3 regions of the Agrobacterium sp. SORGH_AS 787 genome follow, and region 2 is predicted to be linked to each of the others. Evidence: riboswitches for the same ligand, from Rfam matches in the RefSeq annotation. Region 2 holds a riboswitch; each other region holds the start of a gene.
The links. Region 2 has a riboswitch for cobalamin ahead of QE435_RS13705 (DUF1636 family protein). Riboswitches for the same ligand answer to the same signal wherever they lie in the genome.

Region 1: it holds a riboswitch for cobalamin, as region 2 does, so the genes downstream of both, bluB (5,6-dimethylbenzimidazole synthase) here and QE435_RS13705 (DUF1636 family protein) in region 2, are expected to answer to the same signal.
Region 3: it holds a riboswitch for cobalamin, as region 2 does, so the genes downstream of both, nrdH (glutaredoxin-like protein NrdH) here and QE435_RS13705 (DUF1636 family protein) in region 2, are expected to answer to the same signal.

Annotation. Positions count from the first base shown of each region.
Region 1 is NZ_JAUTBG010000002.1:2,250,523-2,257,389, forward strand. Features, by position in the region: gene QE435_RS20195 (NAD+ synthase) at 1-1,648, shown strand, start outside; gene QE435_RS20200 (TolB family protein) at 1,687-2,517, shown strand; cobalamin riboswitch at 2,551-2,730, shown strand; gene bluB (5,6-dimethylbenzimidazole synthase) at 2,824-3,510, shown strand; gene QE435_RS20210 (LysE family translocator) at 3,616-4,251, shown strand; gene QE435_RS20215 (EamA family transporter) at 4,295-5,182, shown strand; gene QE435_RS20220 (ATP-binding protein) at 5,311-6,828, shown strand.
Region 2 is NZ_JAUTBG010000002.1:907,572-914,438, forward strand. Features, by position in the region: gene cobN (cobaltochelatase subunit CobN) at 1-2,646, opposite strand, end outside; gene cobW (cobalamin biosynthesis protein CobW) at 2,653-3,690, opposite strand; gene QE435_RS13705 (DUF1636 family protein) at 3,684-4,109, opposite strand; cobalamin riboswitch at 4,226-4,439, opposite strand; gene cobO (cob(I)yrinic acid a,c-diamide adenosyltransferase) at 4,562-5,179, shown strand; gene QE435_RS13715 (cobyric acid synthase) at 5,183-6,640, shown strand; gene cbiB (adenosylcobinamide-phosphate synthase CbiB) at 6,627-6,867, opposite strand, start outside.
Region 3 is NZ_JAUTBG010000001.1:1,134,052-1,140,918, forward strand. Features, by position in the region: gene nrdF (class 1b ribonucleoside-diphosphate reductase subunit beta) at 1-380, opposite strand, end outside; gene nrdE (class 1b ribonucleoside-diphosphate reductase subunit alpha) at 397-2,553, opposite strand; gene nrdI (class Ib ribonucleoside-diphosphate reductase assembly flavoprotein NrdI) at 2,541-2,939, opposite strand; gene nrdH (glutaredoxin-like protein NrdH) at 2,948-3,172, opposite strand; cobalamin riboswitch at 3,475-3,692, opposite strand; gene QE435_RS04985 (ABC transporter substrate-binding protein) at 3,877-4,893, shown strand; gene QE435_RS04990 (iron chelate uptake ABC transporter family permease subunit) at 4,929-5,948, shown strand; gene QE435_RS04995 (ABC transporter ATP-binding protein) at 5,945-6,706, shown strand; gene QE435_RS05000 (DMT family transporter) at 6,762-6,867, shown strand, end outside.

The sequences.
Region 1 (6,867 bases), 1.3 Mb from region 2:
CCGGATCGCGGTCGGACAATTCAACCCGACCGTCGGAGATGTCGCAGGCAACCTTGCCAAAGCGCGCGAGGCAAGAGCGGATGCGGCGGCCCAGGGCGCCGACCTTCTTTTGCTGACGGAGCTTTTCATCTCCGGCTATCCGCCGGAGGATCTGGTTCTCAAACCGGCATTTCTAAAAGCCTGCCTCAAGGCGGTGGAAGATCTCGCGGCAGACACAGCCGATGGCGGGCCGGGCGTCATTATCGGTTTCCCGCGACAGGGAGAAAAGGGCAGGCATAATTCCGTTGCTCTGCTGGATGGCGGAAAGATCGTCGCGCTGCGCGACAAGGTGGATCTGCCGAATTACGGCGAGTTTGATGAGAAGCGAGTCTTCAGCGAAGGCTCGATTTCCGGCCCCTATAATTTCAGGGGCATTCGCATCGGCATTCCGATCTGCGAGGAGATCTGGAACGATTTCGGCGTCTGCGAGACACTGGCGGAGGCTGGCGCCGAGATATTGCTGGTGCCAAATGGCTCACCCTATTATCGCGGCAAGGTCGATGTCCGTCATCAGGTCGCACTCCGCCAGGTCATTGAAAGCGGTCTGCCTCTGGTCTTCGTCAATCAGCTAGGCGGTCAAGATGAGCTGGTGTTCGACGGTGCGAGCTTCGGTTTCAATGCCGACAAGACGCTGGCTTTCCAAATGAGCCAATTCGAAGCAACGCTGGCAGTCACCGACTGGAAACGCACGGAGAATGGCTGGCACTGCAGCCACGGTCCGGTGTCGCATATTCCAGAGGGTGAGGAGGCCGATTATCGCGCCTGCATGCTGGGCTTCCGCGATTACGTCAACAAGAACGGCTTCAAGAGCGTCGTTCTCGGCCTTTCCGGCGGTATCGACTCGGCCATCTGCGCCGCGATCGCGGTCGATGCGCTGGGCGAGGAGCGGGTGCGCTGTATCATGCTGCCCTACCGCTACACCTCGGAAGAATCGCTGAAGGATGCTGCCGATTGCGCCAAGGCGCTTGGCTGCCGTTATGATATCGTTCCGATTGCCGAACCTGTCGATGGCTTCATGTCGGCACTGTCGGATTTGTTCGAAGGAACGGAAGAGGGCATCACCGAGGAGAACCTGCAAAGCCGCGCGCGCGGTACGATCCTGATGGGCGTATCCAACAAGTTCGGCTCGATGGTCGTGACGACCGGCAACAAATCGGAGATGTCCGTCGGCTATGCGACGCTCTACGGTGACATGAATGGCGGCTTCAACCCGATCAAGGACCTCTATAAGATGCAGGTCTATGCCATCTCAAGATGGCGCAACGCCCACGTGCCGCCTGGCGCGCTTGGGCCTTCGGGCGAAGTCATCCCGGCCAACATCATTTCCAAGGCACCCTCTGCCGAGTTGCGTCCCAACCAAACCGACCAGGACTCGCTGCCACCCTATCCGGTTCTCGACGATATTCTCGAGTGCCTGGTGGAGCAGGAAATGTCCGTCGATGAGATCGTGGCCCGCGGTCACGATCTCGCGACGGTCCACCGCATCGAGCATCTGCTCTATCTCGCCGAATATAAGCGCCGCCAGTCTGCGCCAGGCGTGAAGATCACCAAGAAAAACTTCGGTCGCGATCGCCGGTATCCGATCACCAATCGGTTCCGCGACAGGTAACTCCGACTGGTCCAAGGGCAATCGCAACGGGAGGAACGATGCGAAGTTCAGTCGAGATATTCAATGTCCGCACCCGCGAGAACCGCGTGGTCTGGCAGACGGAAAAGCTGTTCGAAGCCCCGAACTGGTCTCCGGACGGGCAGTATCTGTTGCTGAACAGCGATGGAGCTCTCTACCGTCTGTTTCTTGCCGGAGACATCTCCGTCGATAAGGTAGACACTGGCTTTGCCGTCCAGTGCAACAACGACCACGGCGTCTCGCCGGACGGTTCTGTTTATGCCATTTCCGATAAGGTCGAATTCGGCAAAAGCGCCATCTATCTTCTTCCATCCATCGGCGGCACGCCGAAACTGATGACGCGGAACCTGCCGTCCTACTGGCATGGCTGGGCGCCGGATGGCAAAAGCTTCGCCTATTGCGGGATCAGGGATCAGGTTTTCGATATCTATGCCATGGACATCGAGACCGGCACCGAAATACGCCTGACCCATGGCGAGGGGCGAAATGACGGCCCGGATTATTCAGCCGATGGTCAGTGGATCTACTTCAACTCCAGCCGCACCGGGCAGATGCAGATTTGGCGGGTGAGGCCGGACGGATCGGATGTGGAGCGCATCACCGATAGCCCATATGGCGACTGGTTTCCGCATCCCTCGCCCAAGGGAGACAAGGTCGTTTTCATTTCCTATGACGGCGACGTCTTTGACCATCCGCGTGATCTCGATGTTCGCGTGCGACTGATGGATACCGATGGTGGCAACGTCGAAACGCTCTTCGGTCTCTTCGGCGGGCAGGGGACAATGAACTCACCCAACTGGTCAGCGGACGGTGACGAATTCGCCTATGTGCGATATTTTCCGGTTGGATAGACGTAGCGCGCTTGCCTTCCGATCGGCAATTGCCCATACGCAACGTCGTCAGGTGCCTGCTTTGGCAGGAGAATCGGGAATGCGGTGCAAGACCGCAACGTGCCCAACGCTGTAAGGCGGATGCCTGTTGCCATAAGCCACTGAGCAATCGGGAAGGCGGTAACGGGCAGAAGAAGCCAAGTCAGAAGACCGGCCTGACACGATAGACCAGTCCGCGCGGACGGCGGCAGGTTGTGAGGAAGAACGGTGTGCAGTGCCCCGATTGGCACGCTCATGCGGTTTCTTCTGCATTGTTGGGGATTGACGATGCGACCTGATGATACCCGGCACGGCCTGATGCCGGCCTTGGAATTTGCTGAAGACGAAAAGGCTGCGGTCTACCGCGCCATCGAGACACGTCGCGATGTCCGCAACGAGTTTCTGCCGAACCCGCTCTCGGATGAGCTGATCAACAAGCTGCTTTCCGCAGCCCACGCCGCGCCCTCGGTGGGCTTTATGCAGCCGTGGAATTTTACCCTCGTCAGCGATACAGACATCAAAGATGCCGCATGGCAGGCTTTCAGCCGCGCCAATGAGGAAGCCGCTTTGATGTTCGCGGACGAAAAGCAGGCCCTCTATCGAAGCCTCAAGCTGGAGGGCATCAGAAAGGCGCCGCTCTCCATCTGCGTCACCTGCGACACCACAAGAGGTGGCGATGTCGTGTTGGGGCGAACGCACAATCCGCGTATGGATGTCTACTCCACCGTCTGCGCTGTGCAGAACCTCTGGCTGGCGGCACGTGCCGAAAGTGTGGGCGTCGGTTGGGTTAGCATCTTTCATGACAATGATATCCGAAAGATTTTGGGCATCCCCGAGCATATCGAAATCGTCGCATGGCTCTGCCTCGGCTACGTCGCTGAACTCTACGCCGAGCCTGAGTTAGCGGTGAAGGGTTGGCGTCAGCGTTTGCCGCTGGACGAACTGATTTTCAAAGACCGGTGGGGTGCCAAGTAGCGAAGAGGCCATCTTGTCGGTGGGCGTATCAGTCAGCCAAAATCCACTTGCCAGTCCTCATGGCCGGTGGCTTAGTTCACTCTCATTTCGAGAGGGGATCATATTATGCCGATTGAAAACTGGCTGGCCTTCGTTGCCGCATCCGCCATTATGCTCGCCATTCCCGGACCAACGATCTTGCTGGTCATTTCCTACGCGCTTGGTCACGGTCGCAAGGCAAGCAGCGCCACTGTTGCCGGCGTGGCCCTCGGCGACTTCACCGCCATGACCGCGTCCATGCTGGGTCTCGGTGCACTGCTCGCGACCTCCGCCGTTCTCTTCACTGTCTTGAAGTGGGTGGGTGCTGCCTACCTGATCTATCTCGGCATCAAGCTCTGGCGCGCGCCTGTCGGCACGTCGGCGCAAGGCGAGGGTGACGTGACGGGCCGCGAGCGTCCGCTCAAGATCTTCCTGCACACCTACATCGTCACGGCGCTGAACCCGAAGAGCATCATCTTCTTCGTCGCCTTCCTGCCGCAGTTCCTGGTGCCGACCCTGCCGTTTTGGCCGCAGGTGCTTATTTTCGAAGTTACTTTTCTTGTGCTTGCGACTTGCAACGCCGCTCTTTATGGGTTGCTGGCAAGTGCAGCCCGCAACACCATCCGCAAGCCCTCCGTCCAGCGTGTCGTCAACCGCACCGGTGGCGGACTTTTGATCGGTGCCGGACTGCTCGCGGCAGGCTGGAAGAAGGCGGCCGCTTAAAAGCGTCGCCATTCCGTGCGGCGCCGAGTTTTGGAATATAGCAATGTCAGTGCCGCACATTCTTCTTGCCCTTGTCACCGTTTTTCTCTGGGGCTTCAACTTCGTCGTGATCAAAGTCGGCGTCATGGATATGCCGCCTCTTTTCCTCACAGCCTTGCGCTACCTCTTCGCAGCCGTGCCGCTGATCTTCTTCCTGCCGCGCCCCAAGGTTCCCTGGAAGCATATGGTCGTCTACGGCATGGTGATGGGCTGCGCGCAATTCGGGCTCCTCTACACAGCCATCAGATGGGGTCTGCCTGCGGGACTTGCCTCGCTCGTCATGCAGTCGCAGGCTTTTTTCACCATGGCGCTGGCCGTGACGCTGCTGGGTGAAATTCCGCTGAAGTCTCACATTGCCGGGGCAGCCGTTGCCTTTTCCGGCCTTGCGGTGATTGGCCTGGAACGTCTGGAACTGACAGCGCTCGTGCCACTGTTGATGTGCGTAGGAGCGGCCTTCAGCTGGGCTGTCGGCAACATCGTCAACCGCAAGGTGGGCCGCGTCAACGCCATTTCCTTTGTCGCCTGGACCAGTCTCGCCCCGGTTTTGCCGCTGGTCGCACTTTCGCTGCTGCTCGAAGGCCCGCAGGCGATTCGCGAAGGGTTGGCAAATGCCAACATGATGACGGTGGCGGTCATCGCCTATATGGCCTATGGCGCAACGATCATCGGGGCAGGCATCTGGAGCTTTCTTCTGCTGCGTTATCCGGCGGGGACGGTGGCGCCCTTCTCGCTACTGGTGCCGATCGTCGGCTTCCTCGGTGCCTATTTTGCTTTTGCCGAACATATCACCACGCTCGAAATCGTTGGTAGCGCGCTCGTCGTTGCCGGTCTTGCATTGAACGTGTTTGGCCGCCGCCTGTCCTTGCGCCGTGCGCCGTCTGGAAACGCGTGAGAGCGATCTGCAATTCCCTGTGCATTGTTGCGATGCAGCGGGGCATTTGCGGAAAACTTTGGTAAAGAGAGTGTTCGCCGCGCGATGACGCGGCGCTTTTGATCATTGCAGTGCAGGGACGGGTCAACGTGCAGGTCGGTATCGACATGGGAACGCTTTCGGGCGGGCAGAGTGCCAAGCTCGATATTGAGGAACTGCTCGCCACGCGCTTGCTGGTGCAGGGCAATTCCGGTTCCGGAAAGTCGCATCTGCTGCGCCGCCTGCTGGAGCAGTCGGCCCCCTGGGTACAGCAGGTCATCATCGATCCAGAAGGTGATTTCGTCACGCTGGCCGACAAGTTCGGCCATGTGGTGGTGGATGGTGAGCGCACCGAAGCGGAGCTTGCAGGGATTGCCAACCGCATTCGCCAGCATCGTGTCTCCTGCGTCCTCACGCTGGAAGGGCTCGATATCGAGCAGCAGATGCGCGCCGCAGCCGCCTTCCTTAATGGCATGTTCGATGCCGATCGCGAATACTGGTATCCGGTTCTGGTGGTCGTGGATGAGGCGCAGATGTTCGCGCCCTCTGTCGGTGGCGAAGTCACCGAGGATGCCCGCAAGGCGTCGCTCGGCGCGATGACCAACCTCATGTGCCGCGGGCGTAAGCGCGGTCTTGCCGGCGTAATTGCCACGCAGCGATTGGCAAAGCTTGCCAAGAACGTTGCGGCGGAAGCGTCCAACTTCCTCATGGGGCGCACCTTCCTCGATATCGACATGGCGCGCGCCGCCGATCTTCTCGGCATGGACCGCCGTCAGGCGGAAATGTTCCGCGATCTTCAACGCGGCAATTTTGTTGCCCTTGGTCCCGCTCTCTCTCGGCGCCCGCTGCCGATCGTCATCGGTCCGGTGGAAACATCGGCGCGCTCCTCGTCGCCGAAGCTCATGCCGCTGCCGGACGCGCCGCAGGATGTGGAGGATTTGATCTTCACGCCAGATCCGGAAGAGTTCGCCCGGCCCGCTGTTCGCCGTACGCCGCCAGCACCGCGGCCGACGACTGACATTCTCGCCGAACTCTCGCGCTCGACGCCCGCCGCTATCGCGCCGACGTCCGAACAGCCGCAGCGTTCGAGCCAGCCGGACCTCACGCCGGAAGAGCGGGAAGAAAAGATCACGGCTGTTCTGACCGAAATTCTCGACGACCCGCAATCGGCCTATCGCACCGATGCTGTCCTCTATCAGGACTTCCTCGTGCGCGCCCGCATGCGCCGTATTCCGGGTACCCCGATGGCGCTATCGGAGTTCCGCCGCCAGATCGCCATCACGCGCTCAGGTGTGGATGTGGAGATGGCGGCAAGCGAGAATTGGCAGAAGGCGCTGGAGCTTTCCCGCAGCGTCTCGGATGACCTGCAGGGCGTCTTCCTGCTTCTGGTGAAGGCGGCTCTTGCGGAAGAGCCATGTCCTTCAGACGCGCGGATTGCGCGTGCCTACGGTACCCATTCGGCGCGCCGCGCAAGACGACTGCTCGGCTACTTTGAGGAAAAGGAACTGGTGGTGGTGCATGCGGACTTTTCCGGCAAGCGCATCGTCGCCTTCCCCGACCTTGAAGCCAAGACCGCGCCTGGCGACGCGGATGCTCCCGACGGAGATATGAGTCTGGCTGCTGAATAAAGCCGTCGAAGCGCCAAGCTATCACACAGCCCATAGAAA
Region 2 (6,867 bases):
CGAGCCGAAAATGCGTGCTGGGATACGACCGAGAGAGGCCGTTTCCTCCGCCAGAGGATTATCGCCGGACGACTCTTCGCGTGAGGCAATCGTCCTTGCCGCCGCATCGAGAAGGGCAATCAGAGGCGGGAACATATCGCGGAACAGGCCCGAAATGCGGAAGGTCACGTCCACCCGCGGGCGTCCGAGCGCGGCTGGCGGCAGAACTTCGATGCCGTTGACCCGGCCGGTCGCCTGATCGTAGATCGGACGCGCACCCATCAGATGCAGCGCCTGACCGACATCTTCGCCGCCATTGCGCAGCGATGCGGAGCCCCAGAGATCGAAAACCAGATGCCGCGGCCAGTCGCCATGGCTTTGCAGATGATGGCGCAGCACCTCTTCGCCTGCCGCTTTTCCAAGCTCGAAGGCCGTCGGTGTCGGCATGGTACGCGGATCGGCAGCATAGAGATTGCGCCCTGTCGGCAGCACATCCAGTCGTCCGCGTGCGGGTGCACCTGAGGGACCCGGCACGATATGGTGACCATCCAGCGCCGCCAGCAGCGCAGCTTTTTCTTGGGCAGCACTTTCGCGCCTCAGAGAATCCGGCTCATCGTCGGCGCAACGCCCGAACACATGTTGGCCGTCCTTAATGGCGAAATCCTTGAGGTCGCACAGAAAGGCATCGATCCGGGTGAGTGCTGAATCCGCGTCCTCCGCCGCGCCGATACCGGCATCGGCGGCGAGCCCCGTCTCGAAGGCCTTCTCGACGATCAGCTTTGCCAGACGGTCGCGGCGACGGCGATCAAGCCCATCGGCCTGGGCATATTCGTCCACCAGTTGCTCGAGCGCGGCCTGCTCCGGCGAAAGACCGGCGGCAACCAGTATGGGCGGAATGTGCCCGATGGTGACGGCAGCGATCCGTCGTTTGGCAACAGCAGCCTCCCCCGGATTGGAGACGATGAAGGGGTAGATGACCGGCAGCGGTCCAGTGACGATTTCCGGGAAGCAGGTTTGCGACAGCGCGACCGTCTTTCCCGGCAGCCATTCCAAGGTGCCGTGAGCGCCGACATGGATGATCGCATGCGCGCCGAAATCCTGCTGCATCCAGGCACCGAAAGCCGCAAGCGCATGACGCGGCGGCAAGGCCGGATCGTGGTAGTCCACCCGCCTGTCTACTTGGCGCCCCCGGTCTGGAGCAAGAGCGACGACAACGGAGCCGAAACGGGCGGCGCGGAAGTGGAACGCCTGATCAACCACAGCCTCGTCGTCAGCGGCATCGCCCCAGGCCGAAGCCATTCCGGCCCGTGCCTCCTCAGGAAGCGTGTCGAAATAGGTTCGGTATTGGGTGAGAGGAAGAGCGGCGTTCTCCGTCTCGATCCGATCCAGAAGCTCGCGTGCGGTCTCCGGAATATCGCCGAGTGCATAACCCGCATCCCGCAAATCACGCAGCATCTCCAACACGCTTTGGGGCACGTCGAGACCCACGGCATAGCCCGTGCGACCGGGTGCGGCACCGGGATAATCCGGCATCAGGATGACAAGGCGCCTTTCCCGGGCTGCAGTCCGCGTCAACCGAAGGAAGGCGGCAATACGACGAGCGACCTGCTCGACCCGGTCTGACTCTGGGGCGTTGATCAGCCCTTGGCGCCCGTCAGGATCGGACTGTTTGAATGAGATCGCACCTGCCAGAATGCGCCCATCGAGTTCCGGCAAGACCACATGCATGGCAAGATCGGATGGATTGAGGCCCCGCATGTTCTCGGCCCAGCCATCGCGCCGGGTCGTGGCCATGATCACTTGGAACACCGGCACGCCCACCCGGTCGAACAGGCTCGTGCCGTCCTGATCCGTCTGGCTGGCAAAGGCAGTGGCGGCGATAATGGCAGCGGGTTTCAGCGGTACCAGCGCGTCTTCGAGGAATCGGATCGCTTCACCATCCTTCAGGCCGCTGACGAAGATCGGCAGGGGTGCGAAACCGCGGGACTTCAGCGCCTCGAAGAGCGCATCGATTGGTGCAACATCGGCAGCCAGAAGCATGGAGCGATAGAAAAGGATGGGAAGTCTTATCGCTTCGGGGGCAAAAGCCGCGAGCACCTCATCGACATGGACGGCGCCAAGACCCGGCAGATAGAAGCCGGACTTCGGCAGCGGCTCCGGCGTGAAGCCAGGCCAGGCACCCTCCTCAGCAAAAGCGGCAAGACCTTCCGAAAGCCGGCGCATGTTCTGCGGGCCGCCTTCGCGGAAGAAGGAGAGGATTGAAGCGAGCCACGTCTGGTCGATTGTGGATTGCGCCTCGAGCTTTTCGTCGCGCTCGCTACACTCACCCGGCAGGAGCAGGAGCTTGACGCCGCGCCTGCGCGCCATCATCGCCAGCTGATCGACGCCGTAGCGCCAACGGTCCGCCCCGCCAAGAATCCGGATAAGGATCAGCTTGGCATGTTCTGCTGTCTTTTCGATCCAGAGGTCGACGGACATAGGATGGCGCAGTTCGGAGAGATTGGCGACGCTGAGCGAAACGCCAGATTCTTCAGGCCAGGCGTGCTGCAAACCGGCCAGATCGCTTGACGAGAAAGACAACACCACCACATCCGCCTGGGGCTGGTTGAGATCAACCGGCTCGATCAGGTCGTCTAGCGACGAAGATGTGGTGGCGAGAATATGCATGATGCGTCAGGCAGCCAGCATCTGTTCGATCTTCTCGCGGTTGAGGCCCTTTTCGCCAATTACCACCAGCGCAGAACGCCGCACTTCGCCCGCAGCCCAAGGGCGATCGAAATAGTGGTTCACGCGCGAGCCGACCGCCTGAACCTGCAAACGCATCGGCTTGGCCGAGACTTCGACGAAACCTTTGATGCGCAACACATTCTCGGAGGCCGCGGTTAGAGCGATACGCTCCGCCAGCGACTCAGGATCGGATACCGCGCCAAGCTCGACGACGAAGCTATCGAACTCGTCATGATCGTGGTCTTCCTCCTCGTCATGGTGGGTATGGCGGTTTTCGATATCGTTCTCGACCGCAAGCCCGAGACCGATGAGAACCGCAGGATCGATCTGGCCATGGGATGCGACGACGATCTTCGCAGCCTTTGGCAGATGCTCGCCGATATGCGCCTTGGCGCGTTCCAGACCATTCGCATCGAGAAGATCGCCCTTGGTCAGCACGATCAGATCGGCGCAGGCGATCTGGTCTTCGAAGACTTCTTCGACCGGATCGTCATGATCGAGCGCTTCGTCATTGGCGCGCTGGGCGGCGAGCGCATCCATGTCATGCGACACCATGCCTTCCGCCAAGGCCGCACCATCGGCCACCGCAACGACGGCGTCGACGGTCACGCGGCTTTTGATTGCCGGCCACTGGAAGGCCTGCACAAGCGGCTTTGGTAGTGCGAGGCCCGAGGTTTCGATCAGGATATGTTCGACCTTGGGCTGGCGGCTGAGGATCTGTTCGATGGCCGGCTGAAAGTCGTCAGCGACCGTGCAGCAGATGCAGCCATTGGCAAGCTCGACGATATTTTCCTCCGGGCAGCTTTCGATGCCGCAGCCTTTGAGGATTTCGCCATCGATGCCGACATCGCCGAACTCGTTGACGATGATCGCCAATCGCTTGCCATCGAGCTTTTCGAGAAGGCCGCGCAGCAGCGTGGTTTTGCCGGCGCCCAGAAAGCCGGTGACGATGGTGCAGGGAACGCGCTCTAGCGTGGTCATGATGTCTCCTCGACGAAATTCAAAGGGGGAATACGCGCGACCATGCCGCGCTTCAAACTATCGGGACGGCCGCGCCAGGGCATCAGGCCATCGGTGGACGTGGAAAGCAGGCGCGCACCGGTGATGAGATCCTCGGCGTTTTCAGGCGTCAGCCCGCCAAACACATAGGACCAGCCGTCGGCTGTGCGCATTGCGGCGCTGGCACCACGCTTGCAATTGGCGAGGCAATTGACGCTGTGCACCTCGACATTTACCTCGGCGCCAAGCGCGATCGCCGCTTGCGCGAGAAGCGCACCAGGACGGGGCTCCGCATTTGGCTCCGCCTCGTCGCGGCAGCTGCGACAGACATAAACGACCAGGCCGGACGCTTCGCGCGTGTCGGTTGATCCTTCAGTCCGTGACGATGTTGAGGTGATATCCAAACCGTATCCGCTTCCGCCATTCAAACATGCAAGGGGTGCGGATACCGAAGACGGAATGCGAGACAGCGCAAACCGAAACTCGGCGAGACCGACTGACCGGAGCACCCCGCCCGGCAGACGTTTTGTTCTGAAACGGCAGGTCTCCTGGCTTGCGGCTTGAACGAGCGCCCTTGCACCGCCTTCCCGGATCGAAATCCAGTGGCTTTACGGTGTGGGCTCGCCGCTTACAGTTGCGGGGGCAGCCACGGATTGACCCGAGAAGTGGGCGGAACCGTGTTCCCTCTTAGCTTTTCCCGTTGCCGGAAAAAGACCGTCAGTGCCTTACCTTTACGGGCAAGCCGCGGCTTGGTCAATGCAGGCGTTGGCACGCGGCTCATCGGCTCCATTGCGGAGGAGGGCGTTTTGACTATAGTCGCCGCTTCTAAAAACGGCTCGGAAGGACGTGGGACATCATGACACGCGAGATCAGCGACAGCGAGGCCGCCCGCCACCGCGAAAAGATGGTGAACCGCAAGAGCGTGCAGGATGCCGAAGTCGCCGAAAAGACCATCGAGAAGGGTCTGCTGATGGTCAATACCGGTCCCGGCAAGGGCAAGTCGACGGCCGCGTTCGGGCTTGCGCTTCGAATGCTCGGCACGGGAAGACGCGTCGGCATCGTTCAGTTCATCAAGGGTGCGTGGTCGACCGGCGAGCAGCAGGCGCTGACCATTTTCGGCGACCGGGTGGAATGGCGCACCATGGGCGAAGGTTTCACGTGGGACACGCAGGATCTGAAGCGCGACGTCGCGGCAGCCACGAAAGCCTGGGACGAAGCCAAAATGCTGATGGCCGACGAAACGATCGGACTTCTGGTCTTGGACGAGCTGAACATCGCGCTTCGCTACGACTATCTCGATCTGACGGAGGTCGTCGCCACCTTGCAGAACCGCCGCCCTGATCTCCACATCATCGTTACCGGGCGTAACGCCAAGCCACCGCTCATCGAGGCAGCTGACATGGTGACGGAGATGACGCTGGTGAAGCACCACTTCAAGGCAGGCGTCAAAGCCCAATCCGGCATCGAGTACTGATCCATGGCCGCCAGATCCATCATGTTTCAGGGAACCGGCTCGGATGTCGGCAAGTCGCTGATGGTGGCAGGTCTGGCGCGCGCCTTTACCCAGCGCGGACTTTCGGTTTTGCCCTTCAAGCCGCAGAACATGTCTAACAACGCGGCGGTGACGGCAGATGGCGGCGAGATCGGCAGGGCGCAAGCTTTGCAGGCGCGCGCCGCTGGCGTGCCGCTGTCAGTGCACATGAACCCGGTTCTGTTGAAACCCCAGAGCGAAACGGGTGCGCAGGTCGTGGTTCAGGGAAAAATTCTCGGCAATGCGAAAGCAGCCGACTATCAACAGATGAAGGCCGGGCTGATGCCCCGGGTGCTCGAAAGCTTCGAGCATCTGAAAGCCCGCGCCGATCTGGTCCTCGTGGAAGGTGCCGGCAGCGCTTCGGAAGTCAATCTGCGCGCCAACGACATTGCCAATATGGGCTTTGCCCGGGCAGCCGATGTCCCCGTGATCCTGATCGGCGATATCGACCGGGGAGGGGTCATTGCCAGCCTCGTCGGCACGAAGACAGTGGTGGATGCGGACGACGCCTCGATGATTGAGGGATTCATCGTCAACCGTTTTCGCGGCGACCCTTCGCTCTTCGATGAAGGCATGCGCGTTATTGCCGAGCATACTGGCTGGAGCTCCATCGGCCTCCTCCCGCATTTCGCCGAGGCATCGCGCTTGCCCGCCGAGGACGCGCTCGGCTTAACCGGCGCAAGCCAATCAAAGCCCGGTGCGAAAATCCGCATTGCCGTGCCAATCCTGCCGCATATCTCGAACTTCGACGATCTCGATCCGCTCGATATGGAGCCGGATGTCGAACTGGTGCGCGTGCGCCCTGGAGCCGCCATTCCCGGCGATTGCGCCCTCATCCTGCTCTGCGGATCGAAATCCACGATTGCCGATCTGGACGTCTTGAAACAGGCTGGTTTCGATATCGACATCAAGGCGCATCTTCGCCGTGGCGGCTTTGTGCTTGGTCTCTGTGGCGGCTATCAGATGCTGGGACGTGTCTTATCGGATCCGGACGGCATGGAAGGTCCGCCTTCCACCGTCGAAGGTCTTGGGCTGCTCAATGTCGAGACGGTGCTGACGGGAGACAAAAGGCTGGTCTCGGTAGAGGGGCGCAGCTTCGATGGTAAAGCCTTCTCCGGCTACGAAATGCATGTGGGCGTCACGAAAGGCGACGACTGCAATCGTCCCTTTGCCACGATCGGCAATCACGTCGATGGTGCAATCTCAGCGGACGGCCGCGTTTTCGGCACCTATGTCCATGGGCTGTTTGCTGATGACGGACAGCGCAGCGCCTGGCTGCAGAGGCTTGGCGGGCAATCGTCTGCCCTGAATTACGAAGCGCAGGTGGATGCCGTTCTGGATCGGTTGGCGGACCATATGGAGCGCCACCTCGATCTCGACGCACTGTTGTCTATAGCACGGTAACCAACGCCAGAAGGCCGAAGAGCCCGATCAACAGACTGTCGGCGATCCACGCGAGTTTCAGCGCCTGGCGAATATCGGTTGCCGTCAGATCCCGCCGTCCGCCTTCGCCCATGAAGCGCGCCTGGATCATCTGTCCGCCGTAGGATCGTGGTCCCGCAAGTGCAAAACCAAGCGCACCAGCCAGCGCCGATTCCGGCCAGCCGGCATTGGGAGACCGGTGATGCTTC
Region 3 (6,867 bases), on a different contig from region 2:
TCCGGCGTGGAGCATAGAGTCGAGAAGATGGATGAGTAAGAGCGGGCATGCACGGCTTCCATGAAGGAGATATTGGACAGCACGGCCTCTTCATGCGGTGTCGCCACATCTTCCATCAGCCGGACGGAGCCGACGCCGTTCTGGATGGTATCGAGCAGTGTCAGTCCGGTGAAGACGCGGATCGTCAATTGCTGCTCTTCGGGCTTCAGCGTTGCCCAGGACGGGATGTCGTTGGAGAGTGGCACCTTTTCCGGCAGCCAGAAATTGCCGGTCAGTCGGTTCCACACTTCGAGGTCCTTGTCGTCTTCAAGGCGGTTCCAGTTGATCGCGCGAATGGCGGTGGCAGCCTTTGGCGCCGTGGTCTTCAGTTGGATGTTCATGGTTGTTACCGAATGATCAGAGGGCGCAGGAGACGCAACCTTGCACTTCCGTGCCGGTCAGCGCCATTTGGCGAAGGCGGATGTAGTAGATCGTCTTGATGCCCTTCTTCCAGGCATAGATCTGGGCGCGGTTGATATCTCGTGTCGTGGCGGTGTCGCGGAAGAACAGAGTCAGCGATAATCCCTGATCCACGTGCTGGGTGGCTGCGGCATAGGTATCGATGATCTTCTCAGGCCCGATCTCGTAGGCATCCTGATAGTATTCGAGATTGTCGTTGGTCATGAAGGCAGCCGGATAATAGACCCGGCCGATCTTGCCTTCCTTGCGGATTTCGATCTTCGAGACGATCGGGTGGATGGAGGAGGTCGAGTGGTTGATGTAGGAAATCGAGCCGGTCGGCGGCACCGCCTGAAGGTTCTGGTTGTAAAGCCCACCCTCCATCACAGCTTGCTTGAGTTCCAGCCAGTCTTCGTGCGTCGGAATATGGATGCCGGCCTTTTCGAACAGATCGGCAACCCGCGCTGTAGACGGCTTCCATTCCTGTTGCGTGTACTTGTCGAAGTAGTCGCCGCTCGCATATTTGGACTGTTCAAAGCCTTTGAAGCGCTGGCCACGCTCTACCGCCAGGCGATTGGAAGCCCTCAGCGCGTGATAGGTCACCGTGTAGAAATAGATGTTGGTGAAATCCACGCCTTCTTCGGAGCCATAGAAAATCCGCTCGCGCGCGAGATAGCCATGCAGGTTCATCTGGCCGAGGCCGATCGCGTGGCTCTCTGCGTTGCCCTTGGCGATGGATGGCACGGAGGCGATATGGCTCATGTCCGATACGGCTGTCAAAGCGCGGATCGCGGTCTCGACCGTCCTGCCAAAATCATTCGAATCCATCGCCGCTGCGATATTGAGTGAGCCAAGGTTGCAGGAAATGTCCTTGCCGGTCGTTTCATAGGACAGGTCGGCCTCATAGGTGCTGGGTTCACTGACCTGAAGAATTTCCGAGCAGAGATTGCTCATGGTGATGCGCCCGGCAATCGGGTTCTCGCGGTTCACCGTGTCCTCGAACATGATGTAGGGATAGCCGCTTTCGAACTGGATCTCGGCCAGCACCTGAAAGAACTCGCGCGCCTTGATCTTCTTTTTGCGGATACGGCTATCGGCGACCATCTCGCGGTACTTTTCCGTCACCGAAATTTCGCTGAAGGCGACGCCATAGATGCGTTCCACATCATAGGGTGAGAAGAGGTACATATCCTCATTGTTCTTGGCGAGTTCGAAGGTGATATCCGGAACGACGACGCCGAGCGACAGCGTCTTGATGCGGATTTTTTCGTCGGCATTTTCGCGCTTGGTGTCGAGGAAGCGCATGATGTCCGGGTGATGGGCATTGAGATAGACGGCGCCCGCACCCTGGCGCGCGCCAAGCTGGTTTGCGTAGGAAAAGGAATCCTCCAACAGTTTCATCACCGGAATGACGCCGGAAGACTGGTTTTCGATCTGTTTGATCGGCGCACCGGCTTCACGAAGATTGGTCAGCGAAAGGGCTACCCCGCCGCCGCGCTTCGAGAGTTGCAGTGCGGAGTTGATGCCACGGGCGATCGACTCCATATTGTCTTCCATGCGCAGCAGAAAGCAGGAAACCAGTTCGCCGCGCTGCTTCTTGCCCGCATTGAGAAAGGTCGGAGTCGCCGGCTGAAAGCGGCCGGAGATCATCTCATCCACAAGGTCGCGGGCCAGCTTTTCGTCGCCCCGTGCCAGCGTCAGCGCCACCATGCAGACGCGGTCTTCATACCGCTCCAAGTATCGTTTTCCGTCAAAGGTTTTCAGCGTATAGGACGTGTAGTATTTGAACGCCCCGAGGAATGTCGGGAAGCGGAATTTCTTCGCATAGGCATGATCGAAAAGATCGCGGACGAAGTTGAAGGCATACTGGTCCAGCACCGTCTGCTCGTAATAGCCTTCACTCAAAAGATAATCGAGCTTTTCGCGCAGATTGTGAAAGAACACCGTGTTCTGGTTTACGTGCTGAAGAAAGTACTGGCGTGCAGCCAGCCTGTCCTTGTCCAACTGAATCCGGCCATCCTCATCATAGAGGTTCAGCATCGCGTTCAGCGCGTGGTAATCCAGCACGGTCGCGTCCGATTGCTTCAGGGGCCTCTCGAGTGTCAACGTGTCCAAAATCGTTCCAATCCCTGTCTGACATTGACGACGTCCTCTCCCGTTCCCATCAGTTCGAAGCGATAGAGATACGGCACACCGCATTTGGCGGAGATGATGTCGCCGGCGATCCCGAAGGTTGCGCCGAAATTGCTGTTGCCCGCAGCAATCACGCCGCGAAGATTTGCTCGATTATTCGCATCGTTGAGGAAGCGAATGACCTGTTTGGGAACCGCGCCCTTGCCGTTCTCGCCGCTATAGGTCGGAACGATGAGGACGAACGGCTTGTGAACATGGAGAGGTTCAGCAGCGCTGATCGGAATGCGGCGGGCCGGGGTCTCGAGCTTGCTCACAAAGCGATGTGTGTTTTCCGAGCGGGTCGAGAAGTAGACGACCTCCCCCGCCATGCTCTGCGTCACGATGCAAGCGTGCTGATCATGTCTGGCCGAAAGCCCGCCCAGTGCATCTCGCCGGCAATCACAACTGGTACCTGGCGATAGCCGAGACCGAGCACGTGCTCATAAGCTTGCTCGTCAGTGGAGACATCGACGATTGTGTAGTCGAGACCCTGACGATCCAGAGCGCGGGTTGTCGCAGTGCATTGAACGCAAGCTGGCTTGCTGTAGACGGTGATGGTCATCTTGATCCTCGTTGGAAAAAACGCATGGGAAATCGCTCTCGCGCCGTGAAGCGCGTGATGGTCGAAAGCAGGATGGAATGCGGGGCCGAGGTATACTTGGCCGTGCTGTCGCATGGCTCGATCGCAAAAGCGCTGAACGCTTCTGTTTCGCCATGCCTCAAACGTCTGTTACTCCAACGGATAAAAGACTGAACTCGTAATCATAGGACTTCACCCCGAAGTGGCTCTACGCGGAGGCTCCAGGGAAGCGAGACGCACAGAGTCATCCCGTGCGTATTCGCGACCTTCCGGGCACCCCGCCGGTGGACGTTCTCGCTCAAGGCAGGTCTCCTGGCTCGCGGGTCGACACATTCATCTCGCCTTCCCGAAACGTCATGTTTCAGTGGCTGTTGAGAGAATGCTCGCCGCTTACAGTTGCGGGGGCAGCTGCGGCATTGCTTTACCCTGATCGGGTTTTGCGCACCGTATTCCCATCTTCGCTTCCGACAGAATCGGAAGAACCTTGAACACCAGATATAGTATGCATTTCGTCGATGGCGTCAATAGGCTGTTGTGGCGCGCCCGTGCGCAATGATGCTGCTTTCAACAGGACGTGAGGCGGCACCAAAATATGAAGCAAACGGTCTTGTTTTGTGCAAGGAGAGGTGATTATAGGCGCAAGCATTTTGCGGCGAGAGCCGCGTTCAAAGGGATTTTGGATTATGATGAAGCGTCTTTTTGCGGCTGTTGGATTTTGCGCGTTGGCTGGGTTTGCGACGACCCCCGCGACGGCTGCGACGAGCTATCCTCTGACGATCGAAAACTGCGGCGCGACGGTCACCTTCAACAAGGCGCCAGAGCGTGCCGTGGCACTTGGCCAGAATAGCGCCGAGATCATGCTGCTGCTCGGTCTTCAGGACAAGATGGTCGGCACTGCCTTCTGGCCGAACAAGGTTCTGCCGCAGGTCGCAGAAGCAAATGCCAAAGTCAAGGTTCTGACTGTCGAGTTTCCGACCTTCGAATCCATCCTGGCACAGAACCCGGACTTCGTGACCGCCGCTTTGCCGACGCTCGTCGGCCCTACCAGCAAGGTGGCGAAGCGCGAAGATTTCGACAAGCTTGGCATCTCCACCTATCTGTCGCCCAGCATGTGCGCGCTGGACGACATGTCCAAGGACAAGTCCGGTTACGGCAACCGCTCCAAGCTCTGGAACATGGAGACGCTGTATAAGGAGATCGACGATCTCTCGCAGATCTTCGATGTGGCCGACAAGGGTCAGGCCGTCATCGCCGACCTGAAGAAGCGCGAAGCTGCATTGCGTGCTGATGCGCCGAAGGATGGCAAGAAGCTTTCCTATGTCTTCTGGTTCTCCAGCCCCTCGCCTTCGGCTGACGCCTATCTCGGCGGCAAGAACAGCCCATCCGGCTATATCGCCGATCTTTTGGGCGGCACCAACGCCATTACGACCGAAACGGAATCGCCCGCGATTGGTTGGGAAACGATCATCGCCGCCAATCCCGATGTCATCGTCGTGACGCAGGTCGACCGCAATCGCTGGGAACTCGACAAGGCAGATGCCAAGATCAAGTTCCTGAATAGTGACCCTGCCACCAGCCAGATGAATGCCGTCAAGAACAAGGCGCTCGTCATCATGTCGGCGCAGGCGATGAACCCGAGCGTTCAGACGATCTATGGCGCCGAGCAGATTGCTCAGCAGTTGAAGACCCTCGGCCTCAAGTGAGTTCGGTGGCGGCTAAGGATCGATCAGGAAGCGGGATGAGCCGGCTGCTTGCCTCCGCGGCGCTCTATCTCGCCTGCTTCATGACGATTGCCCTCGTGGTCGGCATCAGTGTCGGGATTGGCGATTTGCCGATCCCGCTTTCGACCACCTATGCCGCCATCACCAACAAGCTCGGCTGGACGTCGGTCGAGATCAGCCGCATCCATGAGGCGGTGATCTGGGAGTACAGGCTGAGCCGCGCGCTCGTGGCCGTCTTCTGCGGTGCGGGCCTCGCGATGTGCGGTGCCATCATGCAGGCCATGCTGCGCAATCCACTGGCCGAGCCCTATGTTCTCGGCATTTCCGCCGGTGCTTCGACCGGTGCGGTTGCCGTCGTCATTCTCGGAATTGGCGCTGGAGCGGTGTCGCTTTCTCTCGGCGCCTTCGTCGGCGCCTTCGCCGCATTCTTCCTGGTCGCCATCTTATCCAATGGCGCTCGCGGCGGAGCCGACAGAACGATCCTCGCCGGTGTCGCAGCCGCTCAGCTATTCAATGCTGCCACATCCTATGTGGTCACCACATCCGGCAACGCGCAGCAGGCGCGCGATGTGATGTTCTGGCTTCTCGGCAGCTTCGGCGGTGTACGCTGGCCGGATGTCGGTCTCGTTTCCATCGTCGTCGGTCTCGGTTTGATCTGCTGCCTGTTCCATACCCGCGTTCTCGATGCCTTTGCTTTCGGCGATGAAGCGGCCGCTTCTCTAGGTGTCAATGTCGGGCGGACACGCATCATCCTCTTTGCGCTGACGGCAGTTATTACCGCCACCATCGTCAGCATGGTGGGAACGATCGGCTTCGTTGGCCTCGTCGTTCCCCATGCGGCACGGTTCGTCGTCGGGCCGCTGCATGCACGGCTCTTGCCGGCCTGCGCCATCACCGGTGCCATCTTCATGGTGCTGGCGGACATCGCCTCCCGCACGCTCGTCCCGCAGCAGGTTCTGCCCATCGGTGTGGTGACGGCGCTTGTCGGCGTGCCCTTCTTCTCCGTCATCCTTTACAGGCTGCAACGCGCGTCATGAGTATCACAGCGGACAATCTGGTGTGGAAGGTCGGTGCCAAGACGATTGTGGATGGCATTTCCTTCACGGTCGAGCCAGGCAAGATGCTCGGACTTCTCGGCCCAAACGGCTCCGGAAAAACATCGCTGCTACGGCTGCTCAGCGGGTTGAAGAAACCCCATTCCGGAAGGGTGCTGCTGGACGGCACGGACATCAAAACGATCCGCCGCAAATCTCTGGCGCAGCGCATCGCCTTCATCGAGCAGCACGCCACGACGAACGTCAATCTCAAGGTCATCGACGTCGTCAAGCTTGGGCGCTTTCCCCACAAATCGATGTTCTCCGGTTGGACGCGGGAAGACGACGCAGCGGTGAATGAGGCGCTTGAGCGCACGGAAATGGCAGCCAAACGCAATGATGCCTGGCAGAGCCTCTCGGGCGGTGAGAAGCAGCGTGCTCATCTTGCTCGCGCCCTGGCGCAGTCGCCGAAGGAGCTCATCCTCGATGAGCCCACCAATCATCTGGATGTCCACCACCAGATCAGTCTTCTTCGTCTGGTGTCTCAGCTTCCGGTCACCAGCATCATAGCACTCCATGACCTCAATCACGCGGCCATGTACTGCGATCACCTGATCGTGCTGCAGACCGGCAAGATCGTGGCATCTGGAACGCCAGAAGAGGTGATGACGCAGGATCTCTTGCGGGATGTCTTTTCGGTGGAAGCCGTCGTCGAGGCGTCGCGCTTTCACGCCAAGCCGCACATCCAGTTTCTTCGATAGAACATCGCGTCTGAATGTGCGGTCGCAACCACGCATCTACGGTTCAGGGACTCTTGTGAAAACCATCAACGAAAACCAGACGCTTGGCATCGGCCTTCGGGTCCTTTCGGGGTTTCTTTTTGCGGGCATGTCAATCTGCATCAAGGCGACTTCGGGACAAG